3 regions of the Peribacillus sp. TH14 genome follow, and region 2 is predicted to be linked to each of the others. Evidence: riboswitches for the same ligand, from Rfam matches in the RefSeq annotation. Region 2 holds a riboswitch; each other region holds the start of a gene.
What was found. A riboswitch is a leader RNA that binds a small molecule or an ion and turns the genes downstream of it on or off. The one in region 2 is predicted to bind glycine.
Positions count from the first base shown of each region.

Region 1: another riboswitch for glycine. It lies ahead of JFU50_RS06925 (amino acid permease); the one in region 2 lies ahead of glyA (serine hydroxymethyltransferase).
Region 3: another riboswitch for glycine. It lies ahead of gcvT (glycine cleavage system aminomethyltransferase GcvT); the one in region 2 lies ahead of glyA (serine hydroxymethyltransferase).

Region 1 covers NZ_JAEKEK010000001.1:1,403,886-1,406,160, forward strand. The annotation lists gene JFU50_RS06920 (ketopantoate reductase family protein) at 1-224, opposite strand, end outside; glycine riboswitch at 780-858, shown strand; gene JFU50_RS06925 (amino acid permease) at 1,038-2,275, shown strand, end outside.
Region 2 covers NZ_JAEKEK010000001.1:4,825,226-4,827,500, forward strand. The annotation lists gene JFU50_RS23365 (amino acid permease) at 1-362, shown strand, start outside; glycine riboswitch at 679-784, shown strand; gene glyA (serine hydroxymethyltransferase) at 905-2,155, shown strand; gene JFU50_RS23375 (serine dehydratase beta chain) at 2,175-2,275, shown strand, end outside.
Region 3 covers NZ_JAEKEK010000001.1:3,899,628-3,901,902, reverse strand. The annotation lists gene gcvPA (aminomethyl-transferring glycine dehydrogenase subunit GcvPA) at 1-103, opposite strand, end outside; gene gcvT (glycine cleavage system aminomethyltransferase GcvT) at 122-1,228, opposite strand; glycine riboswitch at 1,382-1,465, opposite strand; glycine riboswitch at 1,469-1,556, opposite strand; gene JFU50_RS18945 (DEAD/DEAH box helicase) at 1,927-2,275, shown strand, end outside.

The sequences.
Region 1 (2,275 bases), 3.4 Mb from region 2:
GTAAAAATCATCAAATCTGCAGGCTCGCATATTTCTTCAGGCGTTACATAATGAAAGTCACAAAGCTCACCATTGCAATAAACCCCATCCTGGACATATCTCTTTATTCTAGCTGTATCCGCAATAATCCTCACATTCTTCTTCGGCATTTCCTTTGATAAATGATGTCCATATAAAATGCCCAGTGCTCCTAATCCAACAATTGATACTGTCTTTATCGCCATAGCATCTCTAATTCCCTTCACCTTTTTACCTAAATATTATCACACTATTCAGAAAACGGTCGCGATTAAAATGCCAGTTCTATGGTATGAATTGTTTAGAAAAAAACCACCTAGAAAAGCTACAATATTGTGAAATACCAATAATGACACGAGGGGCTTGTAACATCCCTTACAGCTTCCTTTTGGTTCATATATATCACCAAAAGGAAAATTAAGGCTTAAACGAAGTCTACTTTTCTGAGGAACGATAACCACAAAATTTGTTGTTGTTTTTTGTATTGATTTTAAAGTGTACCCGTTAACTATCAGCTACAGTCATTATGGCTTTTCCAATCACTATTTTTAAAGAGTTGATATATACCAACTACATTACCCGCTAACTTTCCAATTTTCATATTGACCTATAGAATAAACAATGATAGAATTCCAATATTATATTGACGTTATTTAAGTATAATGACAAATGACCGAAGGAAGATTCAATTCTTCTACAAACGGACATTTATTACAACCGCATACTAGCAAGCGTTGAATGCTATGGATCACACTATAGCAGGAGCAGCTTCTGGAGAGACTGTACATAGTACAGCGCCGAAGGATTCACAATCTCAGGCAAAAGGACAGAAGAGTAACGAATGATGAATTGTTATTCTTAAACCTGACGAGATTGGTAGTATCCAATCTCTTTTTTTATTGTCCAAAATCCAAGATATTGCCATTCAATGGCATAAGCGAGGTGAAAACAACGAGCTACACGGAATGTGGAATCACGCTCCACACGACTAAGATCATATACAACGGGAGATGCTCAAATTGGCTAAACAGGAATTGAAAAGAGATTTAAAAAATCGCCATATACAATTAATTGCAATAGGAGGAACCATTGGCACCGGTTTATTTCTTGGATCCGGTAAAGCCATCCAATTAGCAGGCCCATCCATTATCTTTTCCTATCTTATTATAGGGATTGCCTTATTTTTTGTTATGAGGGCTTTAGGGGAATTACTTTTATCCAACGCCGGTTATACGTCATTCACCGAATTCGCTACCGAATATATCGGGCCGTGGGCTGGATTCGTAACCGGATGGACCTATTGGTTCTGTTGGATCATGACAGCCATGGCCGATATCATTGCGGTTGGTGTCTATATGCAATATTGGTTCGATATCCCTCAATGGATACCAGCTCTTGCATGCCTAGTCATTCTGTTAGGATTGAATCTATTGACGGTTAAATTGTTTGGAGAACTTGAATTCTGGTTCGCGCTCATTAAAGTCATCACGATTATTGCCTTGATTATTGTAGGCATCATCCTGTTAGTCATTGGCTTTAAAACCAATACAGGAACCGTTTCACTCACCAACCTTTGGAGCCACGGAGGCATGTTTCCGAACGGCGTATCCGGCTTCCTGCTATCTTTACAATTGGTTGTCTTCTCCTTTGTAGGGGTCGAATTAATTGGTGTTTCTGCAGCAGAAACAGCTAACCCGAAAAAAAATATACCATCAGCCATCAATAAAATCCCAGTCCGAATTTTACTTTTCTATGTAGGTGCCATACTCGTCATTCTATGCGTCAATCCTTGGACACAGCTGGATGCATCAAGCAGTCCATTCGTAGAAGTCTTTACACTAATCGGCATTCCAATCGCTGCAGGGATTATCAATTTTGTTGTCCTGACATCCGCTGCATCTGCCGGCAACAGCGGTTTATTTTCAACAAGCCGTATGCTTTATACATTAAGCAATAATAACGATGCTCCTGCAAAATTAGCAAAATTAAATAAACATGCTGTTCCAAGTAATGCCTTGGTTACATCGGCAATCGTCGTCTCCCTAGGGGCATTGCTAAGCAAAATGATACCTGAACAGGCCTTTACAATAGTAACTACAATCAGTGCCATCTGTTTTATTTGGGTTTGGAGCATCATCTTGATTTCACATATCAAATATGCGAAAAAACGTCCGGACTTGAGAGCCCACTCTACATTCAAAGCTCCTTTTACACCCTTTATCAATTACGTTATTTTAGGATTATTTCTGTTCATCCT
Region 2 (2,275 bases):
TCATTCTAACTTCCGTTGTTTTGAACTATTTAATGCCAGAAGGAGTATTTACGTTAATTACAAGTATTTCTACAGTATGTTTCATCTTTATTTGGGGAATTACTGTCATCAGTCATTTGAAATACCGCAAAACAAGGCCAGATCTAGCGAAAATGAACAAATTTAAATTACCACTTTATCCAATTTCTAATTACTTGATCCTTGCTTTCCTAGCGTTCGTACTTGTTGTGCTTGCACTTGCGGAAGATACTCGTGTTGCCTTGTTCGTAACTCCTGTTTGGTTTATTTCGCTGATTGCGATTTATAAGATGCAGAAAACGAAGGTAAATCATGCGGATCAGAAAGAGGTAGCGGAAAATTAAGAGGCTACGGACAAAAGTAAGGGACCTACTATTAACTTTATCAAAATAGTCAACTTGCAAAAAACGATGATACAAGCGACCGTGAGTAATCTGGATGACCATATGTGACATTCATAAAGTAAGAATTTTCAAAAAAATAATGTTAACGCTTACAAGAAAATCTTGACATTCTTATTTCCACCAATTATTCTAAACATAATAAAATTAAATATGAGCGAATGACGGTTGTGGGAGAGTGCAATGCGACACGCCACCGAAGGAGCAAGTTCCAAAAAGACCCTTGGAACAAATCTCTCAGGTAGATGGAACCACAACTGGACGCACCTCTGGAGAGCGCGTATAAAGTAGTACGCCACCAAAGGGGAAAGGCCCTTTTAATATAAAAGGGTTAAACTCTCAGGTAAAAGGACAGAGAAGGGTAGAGAAAGCTAAACTAAGCTACCCTTCTCTGTTCTTTTTTGTGCGCAAAAAAAGGGTAGTGTTTCGTAGTCACTAGCTATGCAACAAACCTTTAATTCAAAAATTTTCAAGGGGGAGTACAAATGAGTTTACAGCAAAATGATTCAATCATTTTTCAAGCTATCAGAAACGAGCAAAATCGTCAGCATCAAACCTTAGAGTTGATTGCATCAGAAAACTTCGTCAGCCAAGATGTATTAGAAGCAATGGGAAGTGTAATGACGAATAAATATGCAGAAGGATATCCAGGAAAACGTTATTATGGCGGATGTGAATTTGTCGATGTGGCAGAACAAGCAGCTATTGAGCGCTTAACAAAGCTGTTTGGTGCCAAATATGCAAATGTTCAGCCTCACTCGGGTGCACAAGCAAATTTCGCAGTATTTTTCGCACTGCTTCAGCCTGGTGATAAAGTAATGGGAATGAACCTTTCACATGGCGGCCACTTAACTCATGGAAGTCCAGTCAGTGTTTCAGGAAAATGGTTTGAAGTAGTGTCTTATGGAGTTAGAGAAGATACCCAATTAATTGATTATGATGAGTTGGAAGCTATCGCAATGAAAGAAAAACCAAAATTGATTATTGCAGGGACAAGTGCCTACCCAAGAACCATTAATTTTGCACGATTTAGAGAAATTGCTGATCAAGTTGGAGCAAAACTTATGGTGGATATGGCTCATATTGCAGGGCTGGTAGCGGCCGGTCTTCACCCATCCCCAATCCCATATGCAGATGTTGTGACAAGTACTACTCATAAAACATTGAGAGGGCCTCGCGGGGGTATCGTTTTAACAAACGATGAAGAGATTATCAAATCGATTAATAAATCTGTATTCCCAGGAATTCAGGGCGGCCCTCTCATGCACATTATTGCAGCAAAAGCGGTTGCTTTCAACGAAGCATTACAACCAAGCTTTAAGGACTATGCGAAACAAGTCATTGAAAATGCTGCAACACTTAGTGAAACATTAAAAAATGAAGGTGCAGCTCTTGTTTCTGGCGGAACAGATAATCATATTGTCCTTTTAGATTTACGTCCGTGGAATTTAACAGGAAAAGAAGCAGAGAAATTATTAGAAGAAGCAGGCATCACCGCTAATAAAAATACGATTCCATATGATCCAGAAAAGCCATTTGTTACCAGTGGTATCCGAATGGGAACAGCAGCATTAACAACTCGAGGCATGAAGCAGGATGAAATGGTGAAAATCGGTAAAGTGATTTCAGCTGTTCTAAAGAGTAAAGGGGATAAAGACGTTCTGGAGACAGCAAAAGAAACAACCAAAGGAATTTGTGATATTTATCCGTTATTTCAACAACCAATTACTGTGTAAGAAAAAAGGGGGGGACTCAATGGAATTTCAAAGTTGTTTTGACATAATAGGTCCAATCATGGTAGGACCGTCAAGTTCCCACACAGCCGGAGTCGTGTCAATCGGTAAATTCATCCATGA
Region 3 (2,275 bases), 930 kb from region 2:
TTTCAGGAATATCGTTGAAAAGGTTCTCAACAGAAGGGACCCCTATTACCTCCAGCATTTGTTGTTTATCCTGCTCTGTCATGGGTAAGTAACGATGTTTCATCTTAATGACCATTCCTCTCTATTTACGTGGTTTTTTATAAAAAGGTGTTTGTATAATAACAGCTTTCAATCGTTTTGAACGAATTTCCACTTCGACTTCAGAATCCATCACCGAAAAGTCTTTATCGATAATTACCAATCCTACATTTTTCTTCAATGTTGGTGATTGAGTGCCAGTCGTAACTTCACCAATGACTTTATCCCCACTGTATACCTTATAGCCATGACGAGGAATGCCGCGGTCAATCATTTCAATTCCGACAAGCTTACGTTGTGCCCCTTTTTCCTTTTGTTCAGTAAGAACGGCTTTCCCGAAAAAGTCGGCTTCCTTATCCACTTTAACCGCAAAACCAATCCCGGCTTCAATTGGGGTAATATCCGGTGAAAGCTCCTGTCCATAAAGCGGAAGTTTAGCTTCAAAGCGGAGTGTGTCACGTGCCCCTAAACCTATCGGCTGTATCCCTTCTTCTTTTCCTGCATCTAGAATAGCTCTCCAAAGGGCCGGGCCATTTTCACTGTTGCTATATATTTCAAAACCATCTTCACCCGTATATCCTGTACGTGAAACCATCGTGGAAAGCCCATTTATCAGGACATTTTCCTTGAATTTAAAAAAGCCAATTTCACTCAAAAGTGTATCATTAGATAGTTTTTGTAATATTTTCTCTGCCAAAGGTCCCTGCAGTGCCAACTGTGTATAATCGCTTGATACATCCGAAAGTTGGACATCCTCTGAACAATTAGCTTGTAGCCAGTTAAAATCTTTTTCTGTATTGGCGGCATTGACCACGAGCAGATAGTCGTCTTCTGCCTTTTTATAAATGATAAGATCGTCAACAGTACCGCCGTTTTCATAACACATAGCCGTATAAATTGCTCCGCCCTGTTTTAGCTTTGATACATCATTGGTCATCATTTTTTGTAAAAAGGCAAGACTCCCTGGGCCCTTCACATCAACCTCACCCATATGGGAAACATCAAATAAGCCAGCTTTTGTACGAACTGCTTCATGTTCGTCCTTGATACCCGAAAATTGGACAGGAAGTTCCCAGCCGCCAAAATCGATCGTTTTTCCTCCGTATTCACGATAAACCTCAAATAGTGGCGTTCTTTTTAAATTGGTCAAAAAATGACCCCCCTTAGATTTTTTAGATTTACTTTGCTCACTTTTCTAAAAGCTTCTTTCCATTTTGTCAGATCTTCTTATACTTCTCAGCCTGATTCATAATGTGGAAAAAAGGGCACAAAAAAGGACAGAGAAAGCCCTAAAGAGCTTTTTCTCTGTCCTGAAACCTGAAAGTTTACCTATATAATAGGTTTTCCCCTTTGGTGGCCGTCCTGCAACGAGCGGCGCTCTCCAGAGTTGCGTCCAATAAGAGTTCTTTTGCCTGAGAGATTCACTGCTAAGTTTGCTCCTTCGGCGCTACATTCGTAGTCTCTCCCCTTATCTTCACCCGCATATAAATGTGTCTCCACCAATTAGGAAAGTAATTAATCCTACTGATAGTTAGTAAAACCTCTGTGCATTTACAAAATGCTTTCTCTACCAACTCTCCTTAAAACTTCAGAACTTAATGAATGATCTCTAGTCTGTTAATCTGGGATAAAGTAAGAGGCGGTTGCCCATACTATGAAAAACATGAACTACATTCATCTTTTAAGCGTTTTGGGAAATTGGAATTTTCTAAATATACTTACATCCTACCTTAAGAAACTTTTCTCTGCAATATCTTTTACAGAGAAATATTTTTCTTACTTCACATATAAAATGTTCGGGTTTCAACCTTAAATAAGAAAATTATGATTTTAGAAGGAGTAGTTTCAATGAAAATTAATATATCCTTCAGTTCTGATTGGAATGACGAGTTTCTACAAAAGATGGAAAATGACGGTCCATGGGGTAATTGGGAGCTTTATAAATTGGCTGTTCAAATGGAAGAAAACCTCATTATTCCTGATTTTGAAGGTTTACAGGCACCCAAGCATCTTCCACAGCTCACCCCGCTTCCCCACCAATTGGAAGCGGCAAAGCAGGTAGTTGAAAAGATGAATGGAAAAGCCATTTTAGCTGATGAAGTAGGTCTCGGAAAAACAATCGAAGCTGGCTTGATTCTAAAAGAATATATGATCCGTGGTCTTGTTAAAAAAGTATTAATTCTTGTCCCCGCTTCAC